Regions from separate parts of the Streptomyces sp. MB09-01 genome, predicted to be linked through region 2. Evidence: riboswitches for the same ligand, from Rfam matches in the RefSeq annotation. Region 2 holds a riboswitch; each other region holds the start of a gene.
The links. A riboswitch is a leader RNA that binds a small molecule or an ion and turns the genes downstream of it on or off. The one in region 2 is predicted to bind thiamine pyrophosphate.

Region 1: linked by a shared signal. The riboswitch ahead of PV721_RS15725 (thiamine ABC transporter substrate-binding protein) and the one ahead of thiO (glycine oxidase ThiO) in region 2 are both predicted to bind thiamine pyrophosphate.
Region 3: linked by a shared signal. The riboswitch ahead of thiC (phosphomethylpyrimidine synthase ThiC) and the one ahead of thiO (glycine oxidase ThiO) in region 2 are both predicted to bind thiamine pyrophosphate.

The regions. Positions count from the first base shown of each region.
Region 1 covers NZ_JARAYQ010000063.1:3,406-9,051, forward strand. The annotation lists gene pyrH (UMP kinase) at 1-121, shown strand, start outside; gene frr (ribosome recycling factor) at 207-764, shown strand; gene PV721_RS15715 (phosphatidate cytidylyltransferase) at 764-1,840, shown strand; gene rlmN (23S rRNA (adenine(2503)-C(2))-methyltransferase RlmN) at 1,934-3,046, shown strand; TPP riboswitch at 3,105-3,214, shown strand; gene PV721_RS15725 (thiamine ABC transporter substrate-binding protein) at 3,300-4,394, shown strand; gene PV721_RS15730 (iron ABC transporter permease) at 4,490-5,646, shown strand, end outside.
Region 2 covers NZ_JARAYQ010000005.1:728-6,373, forward strand. The annotation lists gene PV721_RS01950 (Rv2175c family DNA-binding protein) at 1-131, opposite strand, end outside; gene PV721_RS01955 (NAD(P)/FAD-dependent oxidoreductase) at 251-1,480, opposite strand; TPP riboswitch at 1,562-1,673, shown strand; gene thiO (glycine oxidase ThiO) at 1,671-2,840, shown strand; gene thiS (sulfur carrier protein ThiS) at 2,837-3,055, shown strand; gene PV721_RS01970 (thiazole synthase) at 3,061-3,855, shown strand; gene pknB (Stk1 family PASTA domain-containing Ser/Thr kinase) at 4,045-5,646, shown strand, end outside.
Region 3 covers NZ_JARAYQ010000008.1:51,185-56,830, forward strand. The annotation lists gene PV721_RS03165 (IclR family transcriptional regulator) at 107-844, shown strand; gene PV721_RS03170 (SsgA family sporulation/cell division regulator) at 942-1,391, shown strand; gene PV721_RS03175 (YibE/F family protein) at 1,518-2,933, opposite strand; TPP riboswitch at 3,006-3,151, shown strand; gene thiC (phosphomethylpyrimidine synthase ThiC) at 3,146-4,933, shown strand; gene PV721_RS03185 (glycosyltransferase) at 5,148-5,646, opposite strand, start outside.

The sequences.
Region 1 (5,646 bases), on a different contig from region 2:
CTGCCGCGACAACAAGCTGCCGATCCTCGTGTTCGAGCTGCTCGCCGAGGGCAATATCGCCCGTGCCGTCAAGGGTGAGAAGATCGGCACGCTCGTCAGCGACCAGGAAACCCGGGCCTGAGCGGTCCGCCGCCGGACCGAGCCCGGACCGGCCCCGCCGGCCCCGCCCGCCTGAACCATCCATTCAAGACATGCAGGAGCACGTGGTGACCGAAGAGATCCTCCTCGAGGCCGAGGAGAAGATGGAAAAGGCCGTCGTCGTCGCCAAGGAAGACTTCGCCGCGATTCGCACCGGCCGTGCGCACCCGGCGATGTTCAACAAGATCGTGGCGGACTACTACGGTGCCATCACGCCCATCAACCAGCTCGCGTCCTTCTCGGTGCCCGAGCCGCGCATGGCGATCGTGACCCCGTTCGACAAGAGCGCCCTGCGCAACATCGAGCAGGCCATCCGCGACTCCGACCTCGGTGTCAACCCGAGCAACGACGGCAGCATCATCCGGGTGACCTTCCCCGAGCTGACGCAGGACCGCCGCAAGGAGTACATCAAGGTCGCCCGCACCAAGGCCGAGGACTCCAAGGTCTCCATCCGCGCCGTGCGCCGCAAGGCCAAGGACGCCCTCGACAAGCTCGTCAAGGACAAGGAAGCCGGCGAGGACGAGGTCCGTCGCGCCGAGAAGGAGCTCGACGACACCACCGCGAAGTACGTCGCGCAGGTGGACGAGCTCCTCAAGCACAAGGAAGCCGAGCTCCTCGAAGTCTGATGAACGACACTTCCTGGCAGCCGGAGCCGGTTCCGGCGGGTCCCGCATACGATGCGCAGGTGGGCCCGCACACTCGGCCCATGCCCATCGTGCCCGATGCCGCCGGCCGTGACTTCGACGACCGGGAAGCACGCGATCGGGGGGCCGCCCTGGACGGCGGCCCCCTCTTCCGCGCCGATACGCCGCCGCAGGAGCCCATGCCCAGCCCCCCGCCTCCGCATGCCCCGCAGCCGCAGGACGCCTCGCCCCCGCCGCCGAAGAAGCGCGCGGGCCGGGACCTGCGTGCCGCCATAGGGGTCGGCGTCGGTCTCGGCGCGGTGATCTTCGCCTCGCTGCTGATCGTCAAGGCGGTCTTCGTCGGCGTCATCGTCGTCGCGGTCGTCGTGGGCCTGTGGGAGCTCACCTCCCGGCTGCAGGAGAAGAAGGGCATCAAGGCCCCGCTCGTCCCGCTCGCGGTCGGCGGCGCGGCCATGGTCATCGCCGGGTACGTCCGGGGGGCCGAGGGCGCCTGGGTCGCCATGGCCCTGACCGTGCTGGCGGTCCTGGTGTGGCGGATGACCGAACCGCCCGAGGACTACCTCAAGGACGTCACCGCGGGCGCCTTCGCAGCGTTCTACGTGCCCTTCCTGGCCACCTTCGTCGCGATGCTGCTCACCGCCGACGACGGCCCCCAGCGCGTGATCACGTTCCTGCTCCTGACGGTGGTCAGCGACACCGGGGCCTACGCGGTCGGCTGGCGCTTCGGGAAGCACAAGCTCGCGCCGCGCATCAGCCCCGGAAAGACCCGGGAGGGACTGTTCGGCGCGGTGGCCTTCGCGATGGCGGCCGGCGCGCTGTGCATGGAGTTCCTGATCGACGGCGGCGCCTGGTGGCAGGGGCTGCTGCTCGGCCTGGCGGTCGCGGTCAGCGCCACCCTGGGCGACCTCGGCGAGTCGATGATCAAGCGGGACCTGGGCATCAAGGACATGGGCACCCTGCTGCCGGGCCATGGCGGCATCATGGACCGGCTCGACTCCCTCCTGCCGACGGCACCGGTGGTCTGGCTGCTCCTGGCGGCCTTCGTGGGCACCGGCTGACCTGCGAAAAGGCGGCGTGTGACGCCGGGCGGTTACTCTTGAAAGGCGCGCTGCTTCTGCGGCGCGCCTTTCGTCTTACAAGGAGTACCTGCCATGGCCCGCCCCGTTCCGGGAGAGCTCACCTTCGTCGCCCCTCGCGGGGCCAAGAAGCCGCCCCGGCACCTCGCCGACATGACCCCGGCCGAGCGCCGCGAGGCGGTCGCCGCGATCGGCGAGAAGCCGTTCCGAGCCAAGCAGCTCTCCCAGCACTACTTCGCGCGCTACGCGCACGACCCGGCCGAGTGGACCGACATTCCGGCGGGGTCGCGGGAGAAGCTCCAGCAGGAGCTGCTCCCCGACCTGATGAACGTCGTCCGCCACATCAGCTGCGACGACGACACCACGCGCAAGACCCTGTGGAAGCTGCACGACGGCACGCTCGTCGAGTCCGTGCTGATGCGCTACCCCGACCGGGTCACCATGTGCATCTCCTCGCAGGCCGGCTGCGGCATGAACTGTCCGTTCTGCGCCACCGGCCAGGCGGGCCTCGACCGCAACCTCTCCACCGCCGAGATCGTGCACCAGATCGTCGACGGCATGCGCGCGCTGCGCGACGGCGAGGTCCCGGGCGGCCCGGCGCGGCTGTCGAACATCGTCTTCATGGGCATGGGTGAGCCGCTGGCCAACTACAACCGCGTGGTCGGCGCCATCCGCCGGCTCACCGACCCCGAGCCCGACGGCCTGGGCCTGTCGCAGCGCGGCATCACCGTCTCCACCGTCGGCCTGGTCCCGGCCATGCTCCGGTTCGCCGACGAGGGCTTCAAGTGCCGTCTCGCCGTCTCGCTGCACGCGCCCGACGACGAGCTGCGCGACACCCTGGTCCCCGTGAACACCCGCTGGAACGTCCGCGAGGTGCTCGGCGCGGCCTGGGAGTACGCGGAGAAGTCCGGTCGGCGGATCTCGATCGAGTACGCCCTGATCCGCGACATCAACGACCAGGCCTGGCGCGGTGACCTGCTGGGCAAGCTGCTCAAGGGCAAGCGCGTCCACGTCAACCTGATCCCGCTGAACCCCACGCCGGGCTCGAAGTGGACCGCCTCGCGGCCCGAGGACGAGAAGGCCTTCGTCGAGGCCATCGCCCGCCACGGCGTGCCCGTGACCGTACGGGACACCCGCGGCCAGGAGATCGACGGCGCGTGCGGCCAGCTCGCCGCCTCGGAGCGCTAGATTCCGGCCAGGGACGTTCATATTCGGCCACGGGGTACCCTGTGGCCGAACCAATTTCATATTCCGACAGGGGAGCGCCACAGCGCTGAGAGTGCGGTATCCGTCATCCGCAGACCCTCTGAACCTCGCCCCGGTCATTCGGGGTAGGAAGTTCGGTCACCACTCAAGCTGTTGCGCCCTGCCCGGCGTCCGCTCCCACAGAGCGCCGGGCCGGGCCGCGTCTTCTCCTGGACATCCCAGGAGGAATTCACCAGTGAGCACCACCAAGAAGATCGCGGGCGCCGCGCTCGCGGCCGCGCTGGGCGTCACCACGCTCAGCGCCTGCGGCGACGCCAAGGACAAGACCGCGGGCGCGAGCGACGCCCCCAAGTCCAAGACCGTGACCCTCGTATCGCACGACTCCTTCAACGTGACCGACACGGTCCTCAAGGAGTTCGAGCAGCAGAGCGGCTACACCGTCAAGGTCCTGAAGTCCGGGGACGCCGGCGCGGCGCTGAACCAGGAGATCCTCACCAAGGGCTCCCCGCGCGGCGACGTCTTCTTCGGCGTGGACAACACCCTCCTCTCGCGCGCCCTCGACAACGGCATCTTCACGCCCTACGAGGCCAAGGGCCTGGACGCGGTCAAGCCCGAGTACGTGCTCGACAAGGAGCACCGGGTCACCCCGATCGACTCCGGCGACATCTGCGTCAACTACGACAAGGCGTACTTCGCCGACAAGAAGATCGCCCCGCCGCAGACGCTGGACGACCTGGTCAAGCCGGAGTACAAGAACCTCCTGGTCACCGAGAACGCCGCGACCTCCTCGCCCGGCCTCGGCTTCCTGCTCGCCTCCGTCGGCAAGTACGGCGAGGACGGCTGGAAGGACTACTGGAGCAAGCTCAAGGCCAACGGCGTCGAGGTCGTCGACGGCTGGGAGCAGGCCTACAACGAGCGCTTCTCCGGCTCCGCGGGCGGCAAGAAGGCCAAGGGCGACCGCCCGCTGGTCGTCTCCTACGCCTCCAGCCCGCCGGTCGAGGTGCTGTACGGCGAGCCGCAGCCGGCCGAGGCCCCGACGGGCGTCGCCACCGGCACCTGCTTCCGCCAGATCGAGTTCGCGGGCCTGCTGAAGGGCGCGAAGAACGAGGAGGGCGGCAAGGCCCTGGTGGACTTCCTGGTCAGCAAGAAGTTCCAGGAGGACATGCCGCTCCAGATGTTCGTGAACCCCGTGACGAAGGACGCTGCCCTGCCGGAGCTGTTCACCAAGCACGGTGTGGTGGTCGAGAAGCCGGAGAACGTGGCTCCCGAGACCATCGCCAAGAACCGTGAGCAGTGGGTCAAGGCATGGACCTCGCTCGTCGTGAAGTAGGCGGTACCAAGGGGCCGGGCGCGGCGTCGGGGGGCGCCGCGCCCGGCCCCGGCCCTCACCGGGGCGGCCGGGCGACCGCCGTGCGGCTCGCCCTGATGGCCGTGCCCCTGGCCTTCTTCGGGCTGTTCTTCGCCTATCCCGTCGCCTCGATCGTCGGGCGCGGTCTCAAGACCGACGAGGGCTGGCAGTTCGGGCGGGTCGGCGAGGTGCTGACCCGGCCCGACATCGCCGGCGTGCTGTGGTTCACCACCTGGCAGGCGCTCGCCTCCACCGTGCTCACGCTGCTGATCGCGCTCCCCGGCGCGTACGTCTTCGCGCGCTTCGAGTTCCCCGGCAAGCAGCTGCTGCGGGCCGTGGTGACCGTTCCCTTCGTGCTGCCGACCGTGGTCGTCGGCACCGCCTTCCTCGCGCTGCTGGGACGCGGCGGGCTGATGGACGAAACGATGGGGGTCCGGCTCGACACCACCGTCTGGGCGATCCTTCTCGCGCACGTCTTCTTCAACTACGCGGTCATCGTCCGCACCGTCGGCGGGCTGTGGGCGCAGCTCGATCCGCGTCAGGAGGAGGCCGCCCGGGTGCTGGGCGCCGGCCGGTTCGCCGCCTGGCGGCGCGTGACGCTGCCCGCGCTGGCCCCGTCGGTGGCCGCGGCCTCCCTGATGGTCTTCCTGTTCACCTTCAGCTCCTTCGGCGTCGTGCTGATCCTGGGCGGGCCCGCCTACTCCACCCTGGAGGTGGAGGTCTACCGGCAGACCGCGCAGCTCCTGGACCTGCCGACGGCCGCCGTGCTGACGATGGTGCAGTTCGCCGCGGTCGGCGCGATCCTCGCCGTGCACGCCTGGACCGTGCGCCGGCGCGAGACCGCACTGCGGCTGGTGGACCCGGGCCGCACCACGCACCGGCCACGCGGCTGGGCGCAGCGCACGCTGCTGGGCGGCGTCCTCGCGACCATCGCGCTGCTGATCGTGGCGCCGCTGGCCGTGCTGGTCGAGCGGTCCTTCGACGCCCCCGGCGGATACGGCTTCGGCTTCTACCGGGCGCTGCAGGACGCGGGCGCCGGCGGCGGAACCTTCCTGGTGCCGCCGCTGGAGGCGATCTGGAACTCCCTCCAGTACGCCCTTGCCGCCACCGCGATCGCCCTGTTCATCGGCGGACTGGCGGCCGCGGCACTGACCCGGCGCGCGGGCCCCTTCGTACGCGGCTTCGACGCGCTGCTGATGCTGCCGCTCGGGGTGTCCGCCGTGACGGTGGGCTT
Region 2 (5,646 bases):
ACGGCGATGAGCTGCCCTTCCTTGACCATCTGGCGGACCCGGGTCACCTCGATGTCGAGCTTCTCCGCGATGTCGGGGAGGTACAGCCACGAGGGGACAAGGGCATCGATCTTTGCGTCAATCTCGGTCACGGACACAAGCCTGCCATCTCGGCTCCGCCGCCGGTACCTGAGCAGCCCCGTCCGGGTCGCGGCCGTGCCGGGACTCCGCCCCGGACCCTGCTCCTCACACGCCGGCGGGCCTGGATTCTTCAGGCCGAAGCCGACTTCAGCGGGGTGGCGGGGTCCGCGATCCTGGCCGGGTCCACGGGCGCCGCCGCCTCGATGAGCTTCCGGCCCTGTGCCACGTCGCGGGGCCTGCCCACCGCCAGGACCGCGACCAGGACGCCGCCCCGCAGCCAGCACACCGACCAGGCCGGCCCGGCCGGGTCGCCGCGCCAGAGCAGGGTGTCGGCCCCGCCGTGGTGTCCGGCGTACTGCACGAACCTGCCGAACTGCTCCGACCAGAAGTACGGCACCGGGTCGTACACCCGGGCCTCCCCGGCCCCGCCCCCGGCCAGGATGTTCGCCGCCACCGTCCGCGGTCCCTGGAGCGCGTTGTCCCAGTGGTGCACGAGCAGCCGCTTCCCGTACCGCCCCGAGGGGAAGGAGGCGCAGTCCCCGACCGCGTACACCCCGGGCAGGGAGGTGCGCAGGTACGCGTCGGCGGTGACCGAGCCGTCCGGGCCCAGTTCCACACCCGTCCCGGCCAGCCATCCCGTGGCGGGGCGCGCGCCGATGCCGACGACGACCGCGCCGGCCGGCAGGGCGCGCCCGTCCGCGAGCAGGACCCGGCCCTCCTCGATCCCGGCGACCTTCGCGCCGGTGATCAGCCCGGCGCCCGCCTCCTCGTACCAGCGCGCCATCGGCTCGGCGACCTCGGCGGGCAGCGCCCCCGCCAGCACCCGGTCCGCCGCCTCGACCACGGTCACCGCGCAGCCCGCCTCGCGGGCCGCGGTGGCGAACTCGGCTCCGATCCAGCCCGCCCCGACGACCACCGTCGCGGGCGCGCCCGCCAGGACCGGGCGCAGCCGCGCCGCGTCGTCCAGCGTGCGCAGCAGGTGGACGCCCGGGACGCCCTCGGTGCCGGGCAGGGTCAGCGGCTCGGCGCCGGTCGCCAGCACGAGGACCTCGTACGGGACCGGTCCGGCCTCGGTGTCCAGCTCGTGGTCGGCCGCCCGGAGCCCGGTGACCTCCGTCCCGAGCCGCAGCTCGATGCCGAGCCCCTCGAAGTCCACGTCGAAGGCGGAGTCCTCGGCCTTGCCGAGCAGGACCGCCTTGGACAGCGGGGGGCGGTCGTAGGGCTGGTGGGGTTCGGCTCCCAGGAGGGTCAGGGGGCCGGCGAATCCCTGCTCGCGCAGGGCGACCGCGGTCTGCACCCCGGCCATTCCGGCGCCGACGATCACGACGCCGCGCTCATTGTGTTCCGTCTGCTCGCTCACCCGGCCACCCTAATGACCTGACGCTCCGTCAGGAACAGGCGCCGCCTTACCGGCCGTCCGGGGCCGGGATAGTCTGGCCACCGTACCTATCGCGGGAGTCCGGCGCACCGGGCTGAGAGGGAGGCTGGCCGGCCTCCGACCGTACGAACCTGATCCGGGTCATGCCGGCGAAGGGAGGGGCTGGACGCCCATGCACTCATCTCGGAAGGGATCCGACGTCCTCGTCATCGGGGGCGGGATCATCGGCCTGGTCACCGCCTGGCGGGCCGCGGCGCGCGGGCTGCGCACCGTGCTCGCCGACCCGGCACCCGGCGGCGGCGCCGCCCAGGTCGCGGCCGGCATGCTCGCCCCCGTCACCGAACTGCACTTCGGCGAGGAAGCCCTGCTGGGCCTCGGCCTCGCCTCCGCCGCGCGCTATCCGGAGTTCGCCGCCGAGCTCGCCGACGCGAGCGGCGGCATGGACATCGGCTTCCGCGCCTGCGGCACCCTCGCCGTCGCCCTCGACTCCGACGACCGGCTCCACCTGCGGGAACTGCACGCCCTGCAGCGCCGCTGCGGCCTGGAGTCCGAGTGGCTCACCGGCCGCGAGTGCCGCCGCCTGGAGCCCATGCTCGCCCCGGGCGTACGCGGCGGCCTACGCGTGGACGGCGACCACCAGGTCGACCCGCGCCGGCTCGCGGCCGCCCTGCTGGCCGCCTGCGAGCGGGCCGGCGTGATCATCCACCGGGCCGCCGTGGAACGGCTGCTGGTCACCTCCGACCGGGCCGCCGGGGTCGTGCTCGACGACGGTACGGAGCTGCGCGCCGCCCAGGTGGTCCTGGCGGCGGGCTCGCTCAGCGGCAGGCTCGCGGGCGTACCGCCGGAGGTGCTGCCTCCCGTGCGGCCGGTCAAGGGCCAGGTCCTGCGCCTGTCCGTGCCCCCGGCCTACGCACCGTTCCTGTCCCGGACCGTCCGGGCGGTCGTCCGCGGCAGCCACGTCTACCTGGTGCCGCGCGAGAACGGCGAACTCGTCGTCGGCGCCACCAGCGAGGAACTCGGCTGGGACACCACGGTCACCGCGGGCGGGGTCTACGAACTCCTGCGCGACGCCCATGAACTGGTCCCCGGCATCACCGAACTCCCCCTCACCGAAACCCGTGCGGGGCTGCGCCCCGGCTCGCCCGACAACGCCCCGCTGCTCGGCCCGACCGACCTGCCGGGCCTGCACCTGGCCACCGGGCACTACCGCAACGGGGTGCTGCTGACCCCGCTCACCGGCGAGGTGCTCGCCGAGCTGCTGGCCACCGGCGAAGTGCCGGAGATCGCGCGCCCCTTCACCCCCCGCCGGTTCTCCGCCGCACGACAGGAGTCGTACGCATGACCCTCCCCGTCTCCGTGTCCGTCTCCGTCAACGGCGAGCCGCGCCAGGTCGCGGCCGGCACCACGCTCGACACCGTGGTCACCACCCTGACCACGGCCCCCTCCGGCGTCGCCGCCGCGCTCAACGAGACCGTGGTCCCGCGCGGGCAGTGGCCGGCCACGCCGGTGGGCGACGGCGACCGGGTCGAAATCCTCACCGCGGTCCAGGGAGGCTGAGCACCATGGCGGACGACCTCTTCACGCTGGGCGGCCGGACCTTCTCCTCCCGCCTGATCATGGGCACGGGCGGGGCCCCGAGCCTGGACGTGCTGGAACGCTCGCTGGTCGCGTCCGGCACCGAACTCACGACCGTCGCGATGCGGCGCCTCGACCCCACGGTCCAGGGCTCCGTCCTCTCCGTACTGACCAAGCTGGGCATCGCGGTCCTGCCCAACACGGCGGGCTGCTTCACGGCGGGCGAGGCCGTGCTCACGGCCCGGCTGGCCCGGGAGGCTCTGGGCACGGACTGGATCAAGCTGGAGGTGGTCGCGGACGAGCGGACCCTCCTGCCCGACGGCGTCGAACTGCTGGACGCCGCCGAGATCCTGGTGGACGAGGGCTTCACGGTCCTCCCCTACACGAACGACGACCCGGTGCTCGCGCGGAAGCTGGAGGACGTGGGCTGCGCGGCGATCATGCCGCTGGGATCCCCCATCGGATCCGGGATGGGCATCCGCAACCCGCACAACTTCGAGCTGATCACGGAGCGGGCGTCGGTGCCGGTCATCCTGGACGCGGGCGCGGGCACGGCGTCGGACGCCGCCCTCGCCATGGAACTGGGGTGCGCGGCGGTGATGCTGGCCTCGGCGGTGACGCGGGCACAGGAGCCCGTCCTGATGGCGTCCGCCATGCGGGACGCCGTCTCGGCGGGGCGGCTCGCCTTCCGCGCGGGGCGCATCCCGCAACGCCGCTTCGCCGAAGCCTCCTCTCCCGCGGAGGGCCGCGCCGCCCTGGACCCCGAACGCCCGGCGTTCTGACCCGCGGTCCGCTCCCGGGGCTCCGCCCCGGACCCTCACGGCGCTCCGCGCCCGCGCCTTGCACGCGGCGGGACCGGAAGACCGGTGCGGCGCCCCCGGCGGGGGCGCCGCACCCGGGTCACGTCACAGCTGCGCTGCAACGCGACCCGGCCAGACCGGCGGCAGCAGAGCGGCTCGTAGAATCCTCGGGTGGATACGACCCTGGATGACCCCCTCGTCGGGCGCGTGCTCGACGGCCGCTACCGCATCGACGCCCGCATCGCGGCCGGCGGCATGGCCACGGTCTACCGGGCCGTCGACACCCGCCTCGACCGTGTGCTCGCCCTGAAGGTGATGCACCCGGCCCTCGCCGCCGACGCCGCCTTCGTGGACCGGTTCATCCGCGAGGCGAAGTCCGTGGCCCGGCTCGCGCACCCCAACGTGGTCGCCGTCTTCGACCAGGGCACGGACGGACCGTACGTCTACCTCGCCATGGAGTACGTCTCCGGCTGCACCCTGCGCGACGTGCTCCGCGAGCGCGGCGCGCTCCAGCCGCGGGCCGCACTCGACATCCTCGAACCCGTGCTCGCCGCCCTCGGCGCCGCCCACCGGGCCGGCTTCGTGCACCGCGACATGAAGCCCGAGAACGTCCTGATCGGCGACGACGGCCGGGTCAAGGTCGCGGACTTCGGGCTGGTCCGGTCCGTGGACTCGGTCACCAACACCACCGACTCCGTCCTCGGCACCGTTTCCTACCTGGCCCCCGAGCAGATCGAGAGCGGCGTCGCCGACACCCGCGTGGACGTCTACGCCTGCGGTGTCGTCCTCTACGAGATGCTCACCGGCTCCAAGCCCCACCTCGGCGGCACCCCCGCCCAGGTCCTCTACCAGCACCTCAACGAGGACGTCCCGCCTCCTTCCGCCACGGTCCCCGGACTCCCCGTCGGGCTCGACGAGCTGGTCGCGCAGGCCACCGCCCGCAGCGCCGACCTGCGCCCCTACGACGCAGCCGCGCTGCTCGGCCTCGCCCGTGAGGCCCGCGCCCTGCTCAGCGACGCCGACCTGGACGCCGTACCGCCGCAGGCGCGCGCCGAGGAGCGGTCGTCCGCCGAGGACCGCACCGGCGTGATCCCGCGCCCGGTGACCGCGCAGCCCGTGAACCACACCTCCCGGCTGGAGACGCTGCCGCCGCCGGCCGCTCCGCCCGCGCACCGGCCGGCGCCCGCCGGGCGGCCCCGCCGCGGCGTGTTCCTCGTCATCGCCGGGGTGCTGCTCGCCCTCGGCGTGGGCACCGGTGTGTGGTACATCAACTCCGGCCAGTTCACCAAGGTCCCGAACCTGCTCGGCAAGACCGAGGCGCAGGCCCGCTCCCAGCTGTCGGCGGCCGGGCTCGGCGTGAAGGGGATCGACCGGAAGTTCAGCGACGCCTTCGACCGCGGCACGGTGATGAACACCGATCCCGGGGGCGGCCGGCGGATCCGCGGCAACGGTGCGGTGACCCTCACCATCTCCCGCGGTCCCGAGGTCGTGGCCGTGCCCAATCTCAAGGGCAGGCCGCTGGAGGAGGCCAAGGCCGAGCTGACCAAGTCCGGGCTGGCCCCCGGCATCGTCACGCAGGCCTTCAGCCAGGACGTCGCGCAGGGTTCGGTGATCGCCACCGACCCGGTGGGCGGCGAGAAGCGGGCGCCGGACACGGCGGTCTCGATCGTGGTCAGCAAGGGCCGGCCGGTCCCCGTCCCGACCGTGACCGGGCTCCCCGTCGAACAGGCGAGGGCCAGCCTGGAGGCGCTGGGACTGAAGGTGGCGACGGCT
Region 3 (5,646 bases), on a different contig from region 2:
CACGGCATGCGCGGGGGCGGCCCCCGCAGGGCGGGCCTCCCCGAAGGCCCGCCGCCACGCCTGGGGGTGAGCTTTGTCTCCGCTTCACAACGCCGGTGTGCCGACGCTGATCGGCTCGGTCCAGAGGGCGCTGAGACTGCTCGAAGCAGTGGGGTCCCATGGTCAGGGAGCCCCGGCGAAACAGCTCGCGCGCGAGGCCGGGCTCCCGCTCCCCACCGCGTACCACCTGCTGCGCACCCTCACCCACGAGGGCTATCTGCGCAGGGAGGGCGGAGTGTTCGTACTCGGCGACGCCGCGGGTCGGCTGGCCGTCGGGGGACTCCAGCAGAAACGTCGCAGCATGATCCTCGACTCCCTCGCGCACTTTCGCGACGTGGTCGGGGCCCCCGTCTACTTCGCGGTATACCGCGAGGGTGAGATCGAGGTCGTGGGCGTCTCGGACACCCAGGCCAGCCCCGCCTGCGAGGAGTGGGCGGACTTCCGTGCGACCGGCCATGCGCACGCCATCGGGCAGTGCCTGCTCGGACAACTCGACGAGGAAACGCGCAAGGACCATTACGACCGATATCCGGTCGAGCCGATCACCGCTTATACCGTGCGGGATCTCCGGTCGCTCGAGCACCGGATCGGGGCCCTCGGGCGAATGCAGCCGGTAACCGAACGTCAGGAATATGCCCTCGGCACGGTCTGTGCGGCCATCCCCATCACAGCGGGCGATACCGCCGCAACTATGGCGATTTCTCTCCCCTTGCACCAGGAAGATCGATTGCGCTGTGTAGTCGATCGACTACGGAGTGAAGTAGGCGCGCTGTTGAGCACCCTCTCGTTCTCTATCAGTATCTGAAAACTCACTCCTTGTGATCTGCTAGCGCTTCCACCACCCTTGTCAAGAGGAGCCTGGGGGATCATTCCTGGCCACTTCCACTACAGCGGGGTAGGCAATGCGCGAGTCGGTACAGGCAGAGGTCATGATGAGTTTCCTCGTTTCCGAGGAGCTCTCGTTCAGGATTCCGGTGGAACTCCGGTACGACGCCCGTGATCCCTACGCAGTCCGCCTGACCTTCCACCTTCCCGGAGATGCGCCCGTGACCTGGGCGTTCGGCCGGGAGCTCCTCCTCGACGGCATCAACAAGCCGTGCGGTGACGGCGACGTGCACATCGCCCCCACCGATCCGGAGGAACTGTCCGACGTCCACATCCGGCTGCAGGTCGGCGGCGACCGGGCCCTGTTCCGCGCCAGCGCGGCGCCGCTCGTCGCGTTCCTCGACCGCACCGACCGGATCGTTCCGCTCGGACAGGAGCGGAACCTGGGCGACTTCGAGGAGAACCTCGACGAGGCGCTCGGCAAGATCCTGGCCGAGTCGAAGCAGAACGAGCAGAACGCCGGCTGACGCGCGGGCTCACGCTCACACGCGCCCGCCCCTCGGGAAGACGGGAACGCCCCTCGGGAAGACGGGAACGCCCCTCGGGAACGCCCCTCGGGAACGCCCCTCGGGAACGCCCTTCGGGAAGACCCTTCAGCGCTTGCGCCGCCGGCCCCGGCCGCCGCGGACCGGCCCCGCGGCCGGCGCGACGTCCGGGGATCCCGGCCGGTCCGCGGAGACCACCAGCGAGGCCAGCGCCGTCGTGACGGGAACCGAGGCCACCAGTCCGATCGAGCCCACGAGGGTCCGTACGATTTCCACCGCGACCAGCTCGCTGTTCGCCACCGATCCCATGCTGCTGTTCGCGATCGAGAACAGCAGGAGCAGGGGCAGTGCGGCACCCGCGTAGGCCAGCACCAGCGTGTTGACCACCGACGCGATGTGGTCGCGGCCGATCCTGATCGCCGCCCGGTACAGGCCTCGCGGCCCCATCGAGGGGTCCGCCGCGTGCAGTTCCCAGACAGCCGAGGTCTGGGTGACCGTCACGTCGTCGAGCACGCCCAGCGATCCGATGATCACGCTTGCGAGCAGCAAGCCGCTCATGTCGATGTCCGGGTACAGGCCGTGGATCAGCCCGGTGTTGTCGTCCGTGTTGCCGCTGAGGGACGCCCAGTCGATGAACACCGAGCCCAGCAGGCCGATCAGCAGCAGCGAGACGAGGGTGCCGAGGACGGCGACCGAGGTACGGGCGGTCAGTCCGTGGCACATGTAGAGGGCGATCAGCATGATGGCGCTCGCCCCGACCACCGCGACCACCAGCGGGTTCGAACCCTGCAGGATGGCCGGGAGGATGAACAGCGTCAGCACGCCGAAGCTGACGATCAGCGCGATCAGGGCGAACAGCCCGCGCATCCGCCCGACGAGGACGACCGCGACCGCGAAGATGCCGGCCAGCACCGCCAGCGGCATCTTGCGGTTCACGTCGATCACCGAGTACTGGAGGTCGCGGGGGGCGTCGGGCGCGTACGCCACGACCACCTCCTGGCCGTCCGTCAACTGCCGTGGCGCTCCCGGCTGGACGATCTCGACGAAGGTGCGGCCCTTGTCCGGGCCGGTGCCGACCTCGACGGTGGCCTTCTTGCACTCGCCGGTCTGCGCGGCCTGGGCCTCACGGCCCTGGGGGGTCGAGGGGTCCGCGGTCGGCGGGACCTGTGCGGCGTTCACCGATTTGCAGTCGACGTGTTCGAGGGAGACGACCTTGCCCTGCTGGGTCTGGCGGTCGAAGCCCACCCCCGTGCGCTCGTGGGCGGGGGCGCCGCCCGGCCAGAGCACCACCATGCCGATGAAGACGGCGGTGGCGAAGGGGATCAGTACGGCCGCGATGACCTTGCGCAGGTGCTTCGAAACGGGGGCCGCCGGTCCGTGTCCGTGGCTGTGCCCGTGGCCGTGGGAATGACCGGCGGAGGTATCGGACGAGTGCCCGGCGGAGTGCCCCGGGCCGTCGTGCGCGTGGCCGGTGTGGCCGTGGGGCTCTGTGGGCTCGGTGGGGGGCTGCGGCGAGGACGTCACCAGCAGATCATCGCAAGAGATGAGGGGGCCCACTGTTCAGCACGCCATGGATGACGCTAGCGTGGGGGCTACTTTGCACAACGCGGGAGCTCGGAGCACCGGGCTGAGAGGACGCTGATCACCGTACGCGCATCACAGATGCGTACGGGAAGAGGCTGCGTCGACCGCCGAACCTGTTACCGGGTAATGCCGGCGTAGGGAGATCAGGTCTCATGACCATTCAGGACGCACGCACGCCTGCCGTCAGCCAGGACGCCGACGGCCAGACCGAGCGCCAGCCCGGCTGGCACAAGGGATACCTGGCGGGCTCCCGCCCGGACCTCCGGGTGCCGGTCCGCCAGGTCCACCTCACCAACGGCAAGGACGTGACGCTCTACGACACGTCCGGTCCGTACACCGACCCGCAGATCGAGACCGACGTCCGCCGGGGCCTCGCCCCGCTGCGCGAGAACTGGATCATCGGCCGCGGCGACACCGAGGAGTACGCGGGCCGTCCCGTGCGCCCCGAGGACGACGGCATCAAGCACACCTCGCCGCGCGGTGGCCTCAAGAACCTCGACGCGGTCTTCCCGGGCCGCCCGCGCCAGCCCCGCCGCGGCCGGGGCGGCGCCGCCGTCACGCAGCTCGCGTACGCCCGCCGGGGTGAGATCACCCCGGAGATGGAGTACGTCGCGATCCGCGAGAACGTCTCCCCCGAGGTCGTGCGCGAGGAGATCGCCGCAGGCCGGGCCGTGCTTCCGGCGAACGTGAACCACCCCGAGATCGAGCCGATGATCATCGGCAAGCGGTTCCTGGTGAAGGTCAACGCCAACATCGGCAACTCGGCCGTCACCTCCTCCATCGAGGAGGAGGTCGACAAGATGACCTGGGCGACCAAGTGGGGCGCCGACACGGTCATGGACCTCTCGACGGGCCGCAACATCCACACCACCCGCGAGTGGGTCCTGCGCAACTCCCCCGTCCCGATCGGCACCGTGCCGCTCTATCAGGCGCTGGAGAAGGTCGACGGCCGCGCCGAGGACCTGACCTGGGAGATCTACAAGGACACGGTGATCGAGCAGGCCGAGCAGGGCGTCGACTACATGACGGTCCACGCCGGCGTGCTGCTGCCCTACGTGCCGCTGACCGCCCGCCGCAAGACCGGCATCGTCTCGCGCGGTGGCTCGATCATGGCCGCGTGGTGCCTGGCGCACCACAAGGAGAACTTCCTCTACACGAACTTCGAGGAGCTCTGCGAGATCCTGGCGTCCTACGACGTCACGTACTCGCTCGGCGACGGCCTGCGCCCCGGCTCCATCGCGGACGCCAACGACGCCGCGCAGTTCGCGGAGCTGAAGACGCTGGGCGAGCTGAACACGATCGCCAAGCGCCACAACGTCCAGACCATGATCGAGGGCCCGGGCCACGTCCCGATGCACAAGATCAAGGAGAACATCGACCTCCAGCAGGAGATCTGCGAGGAGGCGCCGTTCTACACGCTCGGCCCGCTCACCACGGACGTCGCGCCCGCGTACGACCACATCACCTCGGGCATCGGCGCCGCGATGATCGCCTGGTGGGGCACCGCGATGCTCTGCTACGTCACGCCCAAGGAGCACCTGGGCCTGCCCAACCGCGACGACGTGAAGACCGGCGTCATCACGTACAAGATCGCGGCGCACGCCGCCGACCTGGCCAAGGGGCACCCCGGCGCCCAGGAGTGGGACGACGCCCTGTCGGACGCGCGGTTCGAGTTCCGCTGGGAGGACCAGTTCAACCTGGCCCTCGACCCGGACACGGCCCGCGAGTTCCACGACGAGACCCTTCCCGCCGAGCCGGCCAAGACCGCGCACTTCTGCTCCATGTGCGGTCCGAAGTTCTGCTCGATGAAGATCTCGCAGGACATCCGCCGCGAGCACGGCGGCGACCTGAAGGCCGACGAGATCCGGGCGGGCATGGCGGAGAAGTCCGCCGAGTTCGCGGCCTCGGGCAACCGCGTCTACCTGCCGCTGGCCGACTGACCACTCACGCTCCGTGTGAGCGGCGGAGGATCCCGTCCGGGCCTTCGCCGCTCATCGAGCGCTCTCCGCCGCCGTCGATGCGGACCGTCGACCGCGGTGGCCCGCCCCGGACGGTGGTTCCGTTTCGAGGTCCCAGGTCCCAGGTCCCCGTATCCGTCTTGACCGAGCCGGGTCCGGACCCGGAGCCGGCCTCGGTCTCACCCGCCCTCCGGCGTCAGGCGACGACGAGGTACGGGTCCACCTTGCGGCGGGCGAAGTCGAGGTTGGCGGTGACCCGGTCGTGCTGGTCGGCGGGAAGCCTGCCTTCCGCCAGCAGGCGTTCGCAGCATTCCAGCGACTCCTGGTACTCGCCGACCCAGTAGGCGGCAACGGCGAGTTCGTCGAGTGCGCGCCAGTCGTGCCAGTCGAACTCGACGAAGAGGATGTCGTCCGGGCGGGGGACGCGGACCGCCTGCCGGGCGAACAGGTACGCCAGCGGCCAGCGGCTTTCGTTGCGGCAGAGGCGGGCGAGACTGCCGAGCGCCTCCGCGCGTGAGGGGCGGCTCTCGTGTGCCCGGAGGAAGCGGTCCACGACCTCGGCCGGCGGCTTCTTGAGGCTCGCCGCGAGCCGTGCCGCGTAGAGCCGGGCGCAGAAGACCTCCTCGGCGAAGCCGCCCATGCCCGCACGCAGGTCGTAGGCGGCGAGGGACTTCTCCGGTTCTCCGGCGTCGCGC